Regions from separate parts of the Salinicoccus sp. Marseille-QA3875 genome, predicted to be linked through region 1. Evidence: riboswitches for the same ligand, from Rfam matches in the RefSeq annotation. Region 1 holds a riboswitch; each other region holds the start of a gene.

Evidence for each region. A riboswitch is a leader RNA that binds a small molecule or an ion and turns the genes downstream of it on or off. The one in region 1 is predicted to bind S-adenosylmethionine.
Region 2: another riboswitch for S-adenosylmethionine. It lies ahead of ACY8DT_RS03540 (LLM class flavin-dependent oxidoreductase); the one in region 1 lies ahead of ACY8DT_RS07535 (O-acetylhomoserine aminocarboxypropyltransferase/cysteine synthase family protein).
Region 3: another riboswitch for S-adenosylmethionine. It lies ahead of metK (methionine adenosyltransferase); the one in region 1 lies ahead of ACY8DT_RS07535 (O-acetylhomoserine aminocarboxypropyltransferase/cysteine synthase family protein).
Region 4: another riboswitch for S-adenosylmethionine. It lies ahead of ACY8DT_RS05590 (PLP-dependent aspartate aminotransferase family protein); the one in region 1 lies ahead of ACY8DT_RS07535 (O-acetylhomoserine aminocarboxypropyltransferase/cysteine synthase family protein).

The regions. Positions count from the first base shown of each region.
Region 1 covers NZ_CM143103.1:1,481,633-1,485,458, reverse strand. Annotated here, with positions in the region: gene ACY8DT_RS07540 (aldehyde dehydrogenase) at 37-1,395, shown strand; SAM riboswitch class I at 1,520-1,616, shown strand; gene ACY8DT_RS07535 (O-acetylhomoserine aminocarboxypropyltransferase/cysteine synthase family protein) at 1,672-2,949, shown strand; gene ACY8DT_RS07530 (homoserine O-succinyltransferase) at 2,949-3,826, shown strand, end outside.
Region 2 covers NZ_CM143103.1:681,545-685,370, reverse strand. Annotated here, with positions in the region: gene rimI (ribosomal protein S18-alanine N-acetyltransferase) at 1-101, shown strand, start outside; gene tsaD (tRNA (adenosine(37)-N6)-threonylcarbamoyltransferase complex transferase subunit TsaD) at 94-1,116, shown strand; SAM riboswitch class I at 1,253-1,361, shown strand; gene ACY8DT_RS03540 (LLM class flavin-dependent oxidoreductase) at 1,467-2,849, shown strand; gene ACY8DT_RS03535 (GNAT family N-acetyltransferase) at 2,870-3,436, opposite strand; gene ACY8DT_RS03530 (AbrB/MazE/SpoVT family DNA-binding domain-containing protein) at 3,598-3,826, shown strand, end outside.
Region 3 covers NZ_CM143103.1:130,918-134,743, forward strand. Annotated here, with positions in the region: gene ACY8DT_RS00645 (hypothetical protein) at 240-485, shown strand; gene metK (methionine adenosyltransferase) at 548-1,729, opposite strand; SAM riboswitch class I at 1,817-1,919, opposite strand; gene ACY8DT_RS00655 (Ltp family lipoprotein) at 1,999-2,754, opposite strand; gene pckA (phosphoenolpyruvate carboxykinase (ATP)) at 3,074-3,826, shown strand, end outside.
Region 4 covers NZ_CM143103.1:1,080,046-1,083,871, reverse strand. Annotated here, with positions in the region: gene ACY8DT_RS05595 (YfcC family protein) at 1-1,168, shown strand, start outside; SAM riboswitch class I at 1,384-1,494, shown strand; gene ACY8DT_RS05590 (PLP-dependent aspartate aminotransferase family protein) at 1,567-3,363, shown strand; gene acsA (acetate--CoA ligase) at 3,403-3,826, shown strand, end outside.

The DNA.
Region 1 (3,826 bases):
TTAAATTCGGGTAATCAGTCTATAAGGAGTGAGTATATGTACGAATCAATATTCCATAAACAAAAACAATTTTTCCAAACTAAAGAAACACTATCATTGGATGTGCGTATAAAAGCGTTAAAACAATTGAAAGATGCCATCAAGTTTTATGAAGACGATCTGATGTTCGCCATGAAGGCGGATTTCAACAAAAATGAAAGTGATACTTTTTTAACCGAAATAGGAATAATTTACAGTGAGATAAACCTTCATCTCAAAAAATTAGCAGAGTGGGCAAAACCTGTTAATGTTAAAACGCCTGTTACGCATTTCGGTTCAAAGTCAACAATCTACAAAGAACCTTACGGTGTCATCTTGATTATTTCTCCATGGAATTATCCTTTCAATCTGGCAGTGGCACCGTTGGTCGGTGCACTAAGCGCAGGCAACACTGCAATTCTAAAACCATCTGAGCATACACCGCACGTATCGGATGTCATTACAAAAGTGATTGAACTGGCATTTCCTGAAAAATACGTCACTTCAATTGAAGGGGGTATAGAAACCAACCAGCAGCTTTTAAGTCTGCCTTTTGATTATATATTCTATACCGGCAGTTCTCACGTTGGTAAAATCGTCATGGAAGCAGCTTCAAAAAATTTAACACCGGTCACACTGGAATTAGGCGGTAAATCCCCAAGCATCGTTACGAAGGATGCCAATTTGAAATACGCAGCAAAAAGAATCGTCTGGGGTAAATTTATGAATGCTGGACAGACTTGTGTTGCTACAGATTATGTTTATGTGGATAACAGCGTAAAGGAACAGCTGATTAAACATTTAAAACACTATACTCATAAATTTTATAATAAAGCATTCGAACAGCAGAATTATATGCAGATCATAAACGATGACCATTTTGAGCGGGTCCATAATTATATTCAGGGAGATATCGCCTATGGCGGGCGCAGTCATAAATCAAAACGGATGATAGAACCGACCATTATTCAAAATGTGGATTTCAGTCATCCTGCCATGGAAGAGGAAATATTCGGACCGGTATTGCCGGTACTTGGTTATGATAATTTGGAAAAGGCACTGATTGATATAAGAGACCTTCCTGATCCTTTGGCACTTTATATTTTCACTGAGAAAAATGAAACAGCACAGCATGTCATTAAAAGTGTGCCTTTCGGAGGCGGTGCCGTCAACGATACAATGTATCATTTAGCGACACCCCATATGCCATTCGGAGGACGTGGAAACAGCGGAATGGGGAATTATCACGGGCGTTATTCATTCGATACATTCAGTCATACAAAAAGCATATTGAATCAGACGACACTATTCGACATCCCGTTGCGCTATCCTACCTTTAGAAAGTTTCAGAAACTGTTGAAGTACATCTGGAACTAACATCATATCAATATAACGCTGTGCGTTACTTTCAAAACTTCATCCTTTTCAGATTATTTATAATCTTATAAAGTGTTTGACAAAATCATTTTTCAGATGTAACATTAGAAAAAATAATAAATATAGCTTATCAAGAGTGACGGAGGGGACTGGCCCGATGAAGTCCGGCAACCTTTTTAGTAAGGTGCCAATTCCAGCCGGGCATGCCCGGGAGATGAGCAGATAAGAGTCTGCTAAATTTAGCAGACTCTTTTATTTACTAAGGAGGAAATATTTATGTCAAAAGATTTCAAGTTCGAAACAAAGCAATTACATTCAGGTCAGGTAGTTGATTCTGAAACAAATTCACGTGCCCTCCCAATTTATCAAACAACCTCTTATGTTTTTGATGACACGGAGCACGGGGCAAACCTTTTCGGTTTATCAGAAGCCGGCAACATATACACACGCATAACGAACCCTACATCCGCTGCACTCGAAACAAGAGTGGCTGAACTGGAAGGTGGAACAGCGGGTCTTGCTGTAGCTTCAGGTATGGCTGCAATCACTTATGCTGTACAGGGCGTTGCAGATGCCGGAGACCATATCATTTCAACAACGAGTCTTTACGGTGGCACCCATACGTTATTTACACATACTCTCAAAAAGTTTGGAATTGACGTTTCCTTAGTAAATACTAAAGATCTGAGTAATGTTTCACGTGAAATAAAAGATAATACAAAAGCGATTTTTGTAGAAACCATTGGAAACCCTGAAGGTAACATTGAGGATTTGGAAGCATTGGCAAAGATCGCACAGGATAATAATATTGTTCTGATCGTGGATAATACATTTGCGACGCCTTATTTATGCCGCCCGATAGAACATGGCGCCAATATCGTCATCCACTCAGCTACTAAGTTTTTAGGCGGCCACGGCACTTCAATCGGCGGTGTTATTGTTGACGGCGGCAACTTTGATTGGAAAAATGGGAAGTACCCTGGGTTCAGTGAACCGGACAATTCCTATCACGGATTGGTTTTCGCCGACACTTTCGGTGACCAGGCATTCGCATACAAGATCAGAACAACTCTGTTAAGAGATACAGGCGCTGCGATTTCGCCATTCAACTCATTCCTGCTCACGCAGGGAATTGAAACACTTTCTTTAAGGATGGAAAGACATGTTGAGAATGCAGCTAAAGTTGCTGATTATCTGGCCAACCATGAAAAAGTCGAATGGATTGATTTTGCAGGCCTCTCCAGCAGTCCTTACAAGCAGTTACAAGAAAAATATCTGCCTAAAGGTGCTGGTTCTATATTCACTTTTGGAGTCAAGGGCGGCTACGAAGCAGGCAAGAAATTCATTGAATCACTTGAACTGTTTTCCATGCTTGCGAATGTGGGCGATGCAAAGTCATTGGTCGTACATCCGGCATCGACTACCCATGCACAGTTAACCGAAGAACAGCAGCTGGCAGGCGGAGTAAAACCGGAAACCGTGCGTCTTTCTATCGGTCTTGAGCATATAGATGATATACTTGATGATATCAATAAAGGTCTGGATGCGATTTAATGCCAATAAAAATAGTTGAAGGATTACCGGTTAAAAAAAGGTTGGAACAGGAAAATGTATTTACAATTGATGCCTCCAGGGCAACAACCCAGGACATTCGTCCCTTAAGAATTTTAATTTTAAACCTGATGCCTAAAAAAGAAGAAACAGAGCTTCATCTGTTAAGACTTCTTGGCAATACACCACTGCAGATAGACATTGAATTTTTATATACTGAGACACACAAAAGTAAAAACACACCGACCAGCCATCTTCATAAATACTACAGAACATTCGACGAAATTAAGGACGAACGCTTTGATGGCATGATTGTCACCGGCGCTCCGGTCGAAAAACTGGACTTTAACCAGGTGGATTATATTAATGAGTTGGAAGCTATCTTAAAGTGGTCGGAAACGCACGTGTTCTCCAGATTTTTCATATGCTGGGGCGCCCAGCATGCTCTGAATTATTACTATCAATTTGATAAGATCACATTATCCAGTAAATTATTCGGTGTATTCAAGTTTAAGAACATTATGCCGACACACCCTTTAATGAGAGGCTTCGATGATCAATTTGAAGTGCCACATTCAAGGCATACCAGAATGGACTTCTCCAATTTGGACAAACACTCTGAGTTGAAGGTCTTATCTGTCCACCCTGATTTCGGACCAGACATATTAAGTACCGAGGACAGCAGAGATCTTTATATCTTCGGACACTTGGAGTATGAACGGAACACTTTGCAGAATGAGTATCTCAGAGATGTAGAAAGAGGTGCCGACATAGGTATACCTCACAATTACTTCCCTGATGATGACTCTAATAACGAACCATTCTTCAACTGGAAATCACACGGCCACCTGTTATTCAATAACTGGCTGAATGAAACTTA
Region 2 (3,826 bases), 800 kb from region 1:
ACCTGTATGAAAAAGAAGGATTCTCCTACGGGGGGATACGAAAAGATTACTACGGACCGGGAGAGGATGCACACGTGATGTGGGTGAAACTGGATGAATAAAGACATTACAATATTAAGTATAGAAACAAGCTGTGACGAAACAGCATGCAGTGTCGTGAGAAACGGACATGAACTGCTGTCAAATATCGTAGTGAGCCAGATTGACAGTCATAAACGCTTTGGCGGTGTGGTGCCTGAAGTTGCTTCGAGACACCATGTGGAATCCATCACAACAGTTATAGAAGAGGCGCTGAACCAGGCGGAACTGATTCCCCAAGACCTTGATGCTGTAGCAGTAACAGAAGGTCCAGGTTTGATCGGTGCACTTTTGGTCGGCATCAATGCTGCGAAAGCATTCAGTTTTGCACATGATCTGCCTTTGATTCCTGTCCACCATATTGCAGGACATATTTATGCGAATCAGCTGGAAGAAGAATTAAGATTTCCTTTAATGGCACTGATTGTCTCAGGCGGTCATACTGAGCTGATATATATGAAGAATCATCTGAGCTTCGAAGTGATCGGTGAAACACGTGACGATGCCGTAGGGGAAGCATACGACAAGGTGGCCCGTGTCATCGGTCTGCCTTACCCGGGCGGACCTCATATCGACCGATTAAGTAAAGAGGGGCGGGATACATTCAATTTTCCAAGAGCATACCTGGAACCGGGCAGCTATGATTTCAGCTTCAGCGGATTGAAATCTGCTGTAATCAATTCACTCCACAACCATAAGCAGAAAAATCTGGAAGTGAACTCAGAAGATGTAGCGGCTTCATTCCAGCACAGTGTCGTGGATGTATTGACAAATAAAACGATGCAGGCTGTTGAAGAATATAAAGTCAAAAATCTGATCATCGCAGGGGGAGTCGCTGCAAACAGTGGATTGAGAGCAAGATTTGAACAGCTGACAAGAATGCAGAATATCAACCTGCATATCCCTGAACTGAAGTTTTGTACTGATAATGCCGCCATGATCGGTGCAGCTGCATACCAGCTATATTTAAAAGAGCATTTTACTGGCCTTGACTTAAACGGACGGAATTTCATCGATATTGAAGAGTATACTAAATAATATATTATTCCCAGTCTATACTGTAGGCTGGGCTTTTCAATCTAATTCTTCAGAAATAATCAACTTTTCTAAAAATTATGTTTGACATAGCATTCATACCCTGATAGTATGATATTTAACTTAAAACAGAATAAAGTCCTTATCTAGAGCAGGGGAGGAAATTGGTCCTTAGATCCTGCGGCAACCTCACTATTTAACAGTGGAAGGTGCCCATTCCAACAAGCGATGTGCTTGAAAGATGAGGAGGAGCAGCATTTATCTTAACTGCCTCTTCCTCAGGAAGAGGCTTTTTCTATTCCTACTATATTAGTAAGAATTAAGTTGATCAATGCTAAAGGGAGAGATTACTTATGAAAAAACAAATACGTCTGAATGGTTTCACTTTAAATTCTGTAGCACCGCATTCGCCGGGATTGTGGCGTCATCCGGAAGATCAGGGGGCCCGTCATGGTGATTTGGATTATTGGACTGATCTTGCCAAGCTTTTGGAAAAGGGTAAATTTGATGCAATATTTTTAGCTGATGTACTTGGTATTTATGATGTTTATGGAAACAGTTCTGATGCTGCGATAAAAAATGCAGTGCAGGTGCCACTGCATAACCCGTTGCTGCCAATTTCAGCCATGGCCGCTGTTACTAAGCATATTGGCTTTGCACCAACTTATTCTGCGACTTACACAGAACCTTATAAGCTGGCTCGTGAATTTTCAACTTTGGACCACTTGACGAAAGGTCGTGTGGCCTGGAACATCGTCACATCGTATTTGAACAGTGAAGCAGTCAATCTCGGGATGGAAGGCCAGATCAAACATGATACAAGATATGACCGCGCGGATGAATATATGGATGTCGTCTATAAACTTTGGGAGCACAGCTGGGAAGAGGATGCAGTCGTTGCAAATAAAGAAACGGGTGTCTATGTAAACCCGGATAAAGTTCACCCGATCGATCATAAAGGCGAGTTCTTCAGTGTTCCGGGTGAACATCTGGTCGAACCGTCGCCTCAGCGCACACCTGTACTGTTCCAGGCCGGTGCTTCTGAAAAAGGAAAAGCCTTCGCAGCAAAACACGCTGAAGCGCTCTTCACGACACTTGCAAGTAATCTTGAAGAATTGAAGGCCTTCACCTCGGATATCAGGAAACGTGCAGTGGAAAACGGCAGAAATGCTGAAGATATAAAAATCTTTCCGGGCATCGTGCCGATTGTCGGACGCACCGAAGAAGAAGCACAGGAAAAGTATGAAGAACTATTATCTTATGTCAGCTATGAAGGGACAGCAGCAATGCTTTCAGGACATACGGGCATCGATTTCTCCAAATATGAGCCGGATCAATATGTGGAAGATGCAGAGACGGAAGCCTCACATGGTTTTCTTAAAAAATACTCGGCAAGTACGACACGAAAATGGACGGTAAGGGAAGCAGTGCTCCATCACGGACTCGGCATCGGGGCGACTAAAGTGGTCGGCACACCTGAACAGATTGCCGATGAACTGGAAGCGATGGCGAACATCGGTGACGCCGACGGCTTTAATATCATCCAGGCAGCGAGTCCTGTCACTTTCGAAGATTTCATAGAATATGTGATTCCCGTTCTGCAGGAACGCGGCAGCTACAGAACAGAATACGAAGCATCCACTTTAAGGGAGAATCTTTTTGGTAAAGGTAAAGTGAGAATTCCTGAGAGTCATCATGCAAAAAGAGTTGGAATAGCAGGAAAAGTGAATGTTTGATTAAAGAAAAGTCCTGAAAATTATTCAGGGCTTTTTATATCATACTCATCCTTCAGGATGGAATAATAGACATCATTAAAATATTCGCCCTTTTTCCATTTATGTACATGCCGCAGCACACCTTCTTTGTTCATGCCCAATCGTTCAAGCACTTTTCCCGAAGCGGTATTCCGTTCATCGAACATGGCAGCAATGCAGTCCAGCCCGAGGACATCAAAACCCACTTTTAAAATGGCTTCCCCGGTTTCAGTCATATAACCTTTGCCTTGATAATTTTGATTTAATGTATAACCGATGATCCCTCTTGAATCTTTACTTTTTCTTCTCAGTTCGATGGTCCCGATCATCTTTCCATTTTCCTTCAGCTCAATGCCATATTTGCCAAGCGGCTGTTCTATAAAGTGGTTCACTATGGCCATTTCGGTGTCAGCCAGTGACTTGTGCCGGTTGAAAACGTAATAGGTGGTCTCTTCATCAGAAGCGTATTCATACATATCTTCAGTGTCTTTTAATGTGACCGGCCTTAAGATCAACCGTTCTGTCTCCAGCCGGTTATGCTTTGCAAGCAACACTTTATAACTGTCCATTTGAATCCCTCATTTCTTCAGTGTAATCATAATTAATAGAAAGTATATGATATCCTTCATAGTACTTATAATAATATAAATAAGTTTAATATACATCTAATACTAAAAGATATAGAAGTATATCCATAATGTTATGATGATATTAATAAAGAGGTGATATCATGGTAAAAGTAAACGTTAATAAATGGGGTAATGGTAAAGGTATCAGGTTACCCAAAGTTGTAACAGAATCTCTTGATATTAAAGATAACGATACTTTGGAAATTAAAGTGAAAGATAATGCAATTATTCTGACAAAACCTAAAAATGAAATCATGATTGAAGAAATGTTCAAAGCCTATAAAGGGGCTTCTTTTCAAGCAAATATTCAGGAATTCGAACCTGCCGGTA
Region 3 (3,826 bases), 1.4 Mb from region 1:
AATAATCGAAAATGATAAAAGCATCAAAACCATTAATATGACAGTACTCTTAAAAATAAAACATGAATTATTACACATTTTCCATTAGGATTTGCATCGTTTTATTTTATATTTTTAAAATTATATGTTTTAATAATCAACACATGGGTAATGTAAATATAACTTGCTATATAGAGATAAAGAAGTGGCAGGGTTACTCATTAATATTATATTAGGAAATTAATTAGGAGGCTTTTACTATGGAACTTAAAAAATATCTACTGGCAGGCGGCCTTGCATCCGTAATGGTACTTGGTGCATGTGGCGACGGCGGAGAAACTGAAGAAGATCCAGCAGCAGAAGATCCGGCAATGGAAGAAGGCGCTGAAGATCCGGCAGCAGAGGATCCGGCAATGGATGACGAAGAAGAGGAAGACTCTGCAGTGGAAGAGGATCCAGCAATGGATGATGAAGAAGAAGACGAAGAAGAAGACGAAGGATTGTAATATTCAAACTCAATTTAAAATTAGAACCCGGAGCAATTTCTGCTCCGGGTTTATTGTTGTTTTTATCGATTTAAAAACGTTTTGATCTCATCCACTTTATCCAATGTTTCCCACGGCAAGTTGATATCTTCACGTCCAAAATGTCCATAGCTTGCAGTATCTTTATAAATCGGACGCTTCAAATCAAGCATTTTAATGATTCCATCCGGAGAAAGATCGAAGAGTTCCCTGATTGCCTCTACAACTCTGCTCTCTTCAAAATCCGATGTTCCAAATGTATCTACAGAAATCGAAACAGGCTGGCTGACGCCGATTGCATATGCGAGCTGGATTTCACATTTATCACATATACCGCCTGCAACAATGTTCTTTGCGATGTATCTGGCAGCGTAGGCTGCGGAACGGTCCACTTTAGTCGGATCTTTTCCGCTGAAAGCACCACCGCCGTGTCTTGCGTAACCGCCGTAAGTATCTACTATTATCTTTCTCCCTGTTAATCCAGCGTCACCCTGAGGACCACCAATCACAAAACGTCCTGTAGGGTTGATGAAATATTTTGTTTCCTTATCGAGCAGCTCTGCCGGTACAACTGCTTCTATGACATGTTCAAGCAGGTCATCGTAAATCTGCTGTGTAGAGACGTCTTCACTGTGCTGCGTTGAAATAACAACAGTGTCCACTCTTTTCACATTATTGTTCTCATCGTACTCAACAGTGACCTGTGTTTTACCGTCAGGTCTCAAATAGTTCAATGTATCATTTTTTCTGACTTCAGTAAGACGGCGTGATAATTTATGAGCCAGTGATATCGGTAACGGCATCATTTCCGCTGTTTCGCTGGAAGCAAAACCGAACATCAAGCCCTGGTCGCCTGCACCTGTTGTAATTTCATCCGTCGTTCTCGTCTCAATCGCATTATCCACTCCGACTGCGATGTCCTTCGACTGTTCATCTATTCCCGTCAACACTGACATTGTTTTATAGTCATAACCGTATTTTGCATCAATATAACCGATGCCCTTCACCGTTTCTCTTACAATTTTAGGAATATCCACATAAGTTTCTGTGCTTATCTCTCCGACGATCAATGCTAGCCCTGTATTGACTACTGTTTCACAGGCAACACGTGCATCCTGATCCTGCTTTATGATTTCATCCAATATCGCATCTGAAATCTGGTCTGCAATTTTATCCGGGTGTCCTTCTGTTACCGACTCTGAAGTAAATAAATTCTTTTCACTCATCCTATATATATCTCCTTTAAGTTATTCGCTATCTCTTCAAACAAAATAAAGCCTTCTCTCTGACATAGAGAAAAGGCTTCGCTCTTCCCCTTATCGATCAGAATAATCTGCATTCTTTAGCACCTTCCTTTAGTAAAAGAGGTTGCTGGGCTTCGACGGGTTTGCTCCCTCCACCTACTCTTGATAAGAGATAACTTGAGTTTAAATATACTAGAGTGGAGACGACAATTCAAGATGTTAAAAGGATGGAGTTTCAGCTGATGTCTCTCTTAATCCAGATTATCGACTGCATACTGCGCCTCTTCAGCTGTAAACTGTTCACCATACTCTGAAACCAGCTGGTCGTAAACCGCAGCATTCGACATACTCATCATATCCCGATAAGTCTTTGCGGACTCCAGAGCATTGGCATTCCAATCCCATTCTATATTGTCTACAGCATATTGTGCTGCTTCAGGTGGAAAGTTCTCCCCATACTCTGAAACCAGCTGATCATATATTCCTGCTTTTGACATCGACATGATTTCTGCATATGTGTAAGCACTTTCCAAAGCGAGCTCCCACTCTCTTGGAACCGTCCCTTTTTCAGCAGCGGTTTCTTTATCCACTTCAACATCAGTATTTTCTTCAGCTCTTTCATCTTCCGATTCTTCTTCAATAGAAGATAATTTCTTTTCCAAATCTGAAACCTGATTGGTAAGGGCATCATTTTCATCATTCATTTCATTGTTTTCCTGTTTCAAACTTTCAACTTCTGACTGCAGCTCTCCTTTCTCCTCTTCCATAGTTTCTAGTTTTCGCTCAAGTTCCTGTGCACTGTCATCGGTGTTACTTTGTGCCCCTAATACATCGTTCTCTTCCTCTAAAGCCTCAACTTCTTCTTCAAGCTGTTGCTTATCAGATTCAAGCTGGGAAATTTGTTCTGATAGTTCATCCGATGAAGCTGTGTCCGATTCCTCTTCTCCACCACAGGCACCGATAACCAGTACAAGTATAAAAACAATACCGATTAAAAATCGTTTCATATTAAATTACACCCCTTCTAAATATTTACATCTAATTATATATGATTTAAATTTAGATATAAGATAATAGACTACAATTTTGATAATATTTCACATTTGATATATTCATCGTTTATAATCAATTTAACTTTCTTTTTTATTTTGAAGTTTTTAACGTGTAAATTAACCACTTTCATCAAGACCGACCTTAACATTTTTAAAATCAGATAGTATCATTAAATTAAAATTAATTTGTACTGATTTAATGTGTTACCACATTTCTTAATGTGTTATACTATTTGCAATTAGTACATTAAAATAAATCCCTGGAGGCATTTAAATGGTCAAGCATTCTGATTTAATCTCAAAGTTAGTATCTAAAGATACAACAGAAGTTCAGCTTTCTGCTCCACAACTTGTTACCGCTTCACTTAGAAGAGGAGAAGGTGCTTTAACTGATACAGGCGCTTTAAGAGCAGAAACCGGTAAATATACAGGTCGCAGTCCTAAAGACCGTTTCATAGTGGAAGACAACGTATCGGATCATAAAATTCACTGGAGTGAAGTAAACCAGCCGATTTCAGAAGAGATTTTCGATAATCTATTTGAAAAAGTGATTGATCACTTAAATTCTAAAGAAGAGACTTTCGTGTTTAAAGGTTACGCAGGGGCTGACGAATCTACCCGTTTGGACTTGCAGGTTGTCAATGAATTCAGCTGGCACAATCTTTTCGTTCAAAACCTGTTCATCCGTCCTGAGACTAAAGAAGAGGCACTCAATATCGACCCGCAGTTCACCATCGTATCTGCACCGACTTTCAAGGCAGACCCTGCAGTCGATGGAACAAACTCTGAGGCATTTGTCATCATTTCACTTAAAAAGGGAATTATTTTAATCGGCGGTACAGAGTATGCCGGAGAAATGAAGAAATCAATCTTCTCTATCATGAACTACCTGCTGCCTGAAAAAGGTGTGATGAGTATGCACTGTTCAGCCAACGTCGGAGAAAACAAGGATGTTGCATTATTCTTCGGCTTATCCGGAACAGGTAAGACAACTTTGTCCGCGGATCCTCACCGTGATCTGATCGGT
Region 4 (3,826 bases), 400 kb from region 1:
GGTGGATGCTGCTCCGATCATATTCTTTATATTCATCATCGGTGGTGCATTCGGTATTTTCAGGGCGACCGGTGCTCTCGAAAGTGGTATGAACACGGTTGCGCATAAGATGAAAGGGAACGAAATATTACTTATTCCGGTATTGATGACATTGTTTGCAATCGGAGGTGCCATTTTCGGGCTCGCGGAGGAAACGATTCCTTATATCATGATCATCGTGCCTCTTGTCGTGTTCCTCGGATACGACTCCATGCTGGGTGCGGCTATCGTACTATGCGGTGCATCTGCAGGTTTCTCAGCCGCTTTCATGAACCCGTTCACCGTCGGGGTCGCTCAGGGCATCGCAGAACTGCCAATCTACTCCGGGTTCTTTACACGATTGATTTTCTGGGCGATTTTTGTCGCCGTTGCAATTGCATATGTAATGATTTATGCAAGGAAAATCAAGAAAGATCCGACGAAGAGCCTGATGTATCAAGAAGATAAGGAAAAAAGAGAAACTTTGGAAGAACAGGAACGGGAGCACTTGACAGGAAGACAAAAAATCGTCATCGGTGTGCTTTTAGTGACCATCGTCACACTGGCCTATGGTGTCGTCCAGCATGGCTGGTATATTACAGAGATCGCCGCGCTGTTCCTGGTCATGGGTGTCCTCATGGGTCTAATATCCGGTATGCGGGTTAATGCTATCGCTGAAAACTTTGTCAAAGGGTGTCAGCTGATCGTTCTCGGCGCTCTTGTTGTCGGTTTTGCATACGGCATACAGGCTGTGATGGCAGATGGAAATATCATTGATACGCTTCTTTATTCGATGTCAAATGCAGTGGGTGCGCTGCCGGCAGGTCTGACCGCCATCGGCATGTTCATCGTGCAGTCATTGATCAACTTCATCGTTCCGTCAGGGAGCGGACAGGCAGCACTGACGATGCCGATCATGGTGCCTCTTTCAGATCTGGTCGGTGTGGCAAGACAGACAGCAGTGCTTGCATTCCAATTTGGTGACGGTATTTCTAACATTGTTACACCGACATCAGGTTACTTCATGGCGGGGCTTGCTGCTGCAGGTATTTCATGGGTTAAGTGGATACGCTGGGTGTGGCCGCTCATATTGATCCAATACGCTCTGGCCGCTGTTTTTGTAACAGTTGCCCACTTGTTCATATTTTAATATGAAGTTTAAGTTTCAGGGAAATCAAAGTCCGGAAGCCTTCAATCATAAGACTGCCGTCCGCGGTGGTCTTTTTTTGGCGAATAAAATTTTTCAGAACGTTTAAATCTCCTTTAAGTTATCTAAATTCTCTTTCTAAACAAAATATTTAAAAAACACTTTGACAAAGCTTGCTAATCATAGTATTGTAATATGCATTAAAGAAATATTGATTCGACTTATCTAGAGAGGCAGAGGGACTGGCCCTTTGACGCCCGGCAACCATTAGGCAGATTTGCTTGAAAAGGTGCTAATTCCAGCAGGATTTTATTCCTGGAAGATAAGAGGAGGAAAAGCACTCTTCTTATATTTTAAGAAGAGTGCTTTTTTAAATCATATTCAAACTTGGAGGAATGGACATGTCAAACGAACACAATTCAACTTATGATCTGGAAACTTTATCATTGCACGGCGGTCAGGCACCGGACCCGACGACGGGGTCAAGAGCTGTACCAATCTATCAGACGACTTCATACGTATTCCACGATACGGATCATGCAGAAAGCTTATTCTCGCTGGATGAGCCGGGTAATATATACTCCCGCATCGGCAACCCGACGGTAGAGGTGTTTGAAAAGCGTATGGCACTGCTTGAGGAAGGGGTGGCGGCTGTTGCGACTTCTTCAGGGATGTCTGCGATTACACTGTCCATTCTGAATCTCGCGAGTGCAGGGGACGAAATTGTTGCCGGTGCGAATCTTTACGGCGGTACATATAATCTTTTTGCGGTCACCCTGCCCAGATACGGCATCAATGTGAAATTCGTCGACCCGACGGATCCTGAAAACTTTAAAAATGCCATTACGGATAAGACAAAAGCGGTGTTCGGTGAAACGATCGGCAATCCGGGTCTGCAGGTGCTGGATATCGAAGCGGTTGCTGCCATTTCTCACGCGGCGGATGTGCCTTTAATTGTCGATAATACTTTCGCAACACCGCATACATGTAAACCGATCAAGCTTGGTGCGGACATAGTCGTCCATTCAGCGACAAAGTGGATCGGCGGGCACGGTACATCGATCGGCGGTGTCGTTGTCGACGGCGGCCGTTTCAACTGGAATCTGGAGAAATTCCCTGAATTTACAGAGCCGGACTCGAGTTACAACGGCATCCGTTATGCATCGGACTTCGGGACGCTGGCGTTCAGCACTAAAATCCGTGTCCAGCTGCTGCGTGACTTTGGAGCGACGCTCAGCCCGACAAACGCTTTCCATCTGATACAGGGGCTGGAAACACTGCATGTACGTGTGGAAAGGCATAATGAAAATGCAGAAAAGCTGGCTCGTTTCCTATCTGATCATCCGGCGGTCGAGTGGGTGACATACCCTGGACTGAAAAGCCATCCATCACATGAAATTGCGAAAAGAACATTTAAGAACGGCTTCGGATCGATCATCACTTTCGGTATCAAGGGCGGCAAATCTGCAGGTAAAAAGCTGATAGACAATGTAGCACTCTGGTCACATGTGGCGAACGTGGGGGATGCGAAATCACTGATCATCCATCCGGCTTCAACGACACATCAGCAGCTGACAAAAGAACAACTGGAAGAAACGGGTGTATACGAAGAGCTTGTCCGCCTGTCCGTCGGTATTGAATCTGTAAGAGACATTCAAAATGACCTGAATCAAGCGCTCACGAAGGCGACAGGCATTGATACGGGTGAAGATGAAGAAATCGTCATCAATGATGAAGGCGTCATCAAATGGATATTGAATTCACCGACAGAGAAAGTGGCTGAAGACGGTCAGGAGACGACACGCCGGAAAACACTTGCGGTTGTCGGACTGAGCGGCAAAGAAGCGAGACCGAGCTACCGTCTGGCAAGGAAGATGCAGAGACTCGGCTATAAGATCATTCCGGTCAATCCAGGAGAGACGGAAATACTCGGAGAAAAAGCATATCCGGATCTGAAAAGCGTGCCTGAACAGATTGATGTCGTCCAGGTGTTCAGAAGCCCTGAAGCTGCGATCGGTATTGCAGAAGAAGCGCTTGAAGTGAAGCCGAAAGTCTTCTGGCTTCAGGAAGGTGTCATTTCGCCGAAAGCTGCAGATATCGCAAAAGACGGCGGGCTGCAGGTCGTGCATAACCGCTGCACATATAAAGAGGCACAGCGTCTGCGCGGTACAATCTCAACTTATGCGTGTGAAATTTAATCTGTAGATTAATAAAATCCCGGAAAAGGAGTTTTAATCATGACTTTGAATCAGTTGGAAATCATTGAACCGTTGCCGGGAGACTATAACCTCCCTGACTATTCAGAAATGAGGAGGAACTTTAAATGGGAAGATGCCGGGACGGATTTGAGTTTTATCGAAACCGGCAAATTGAATATCGCCTACGAAACAATCGACAGGCATGTGGATGACGGCTACGGCAGTAAAACGGCACTGCATTATGTAAACGGCGATGAAAGAATCAGCTATACGTTTAAAGAAGTGAAAGATAAGACGGATCACTACGCACGAATATTAAAAAAGAACGGTGTGGTCAAAGGAGACAGAGTGTTTGTCTTTCTGCCGAAAACACCGGAATGCTATATTGCGATTCTTTCAGTGATAAAAATCGGCGCGGTGGCCGGACCTTTATTCGAAGCGTTCATGGAAGATGCGGTGAGGG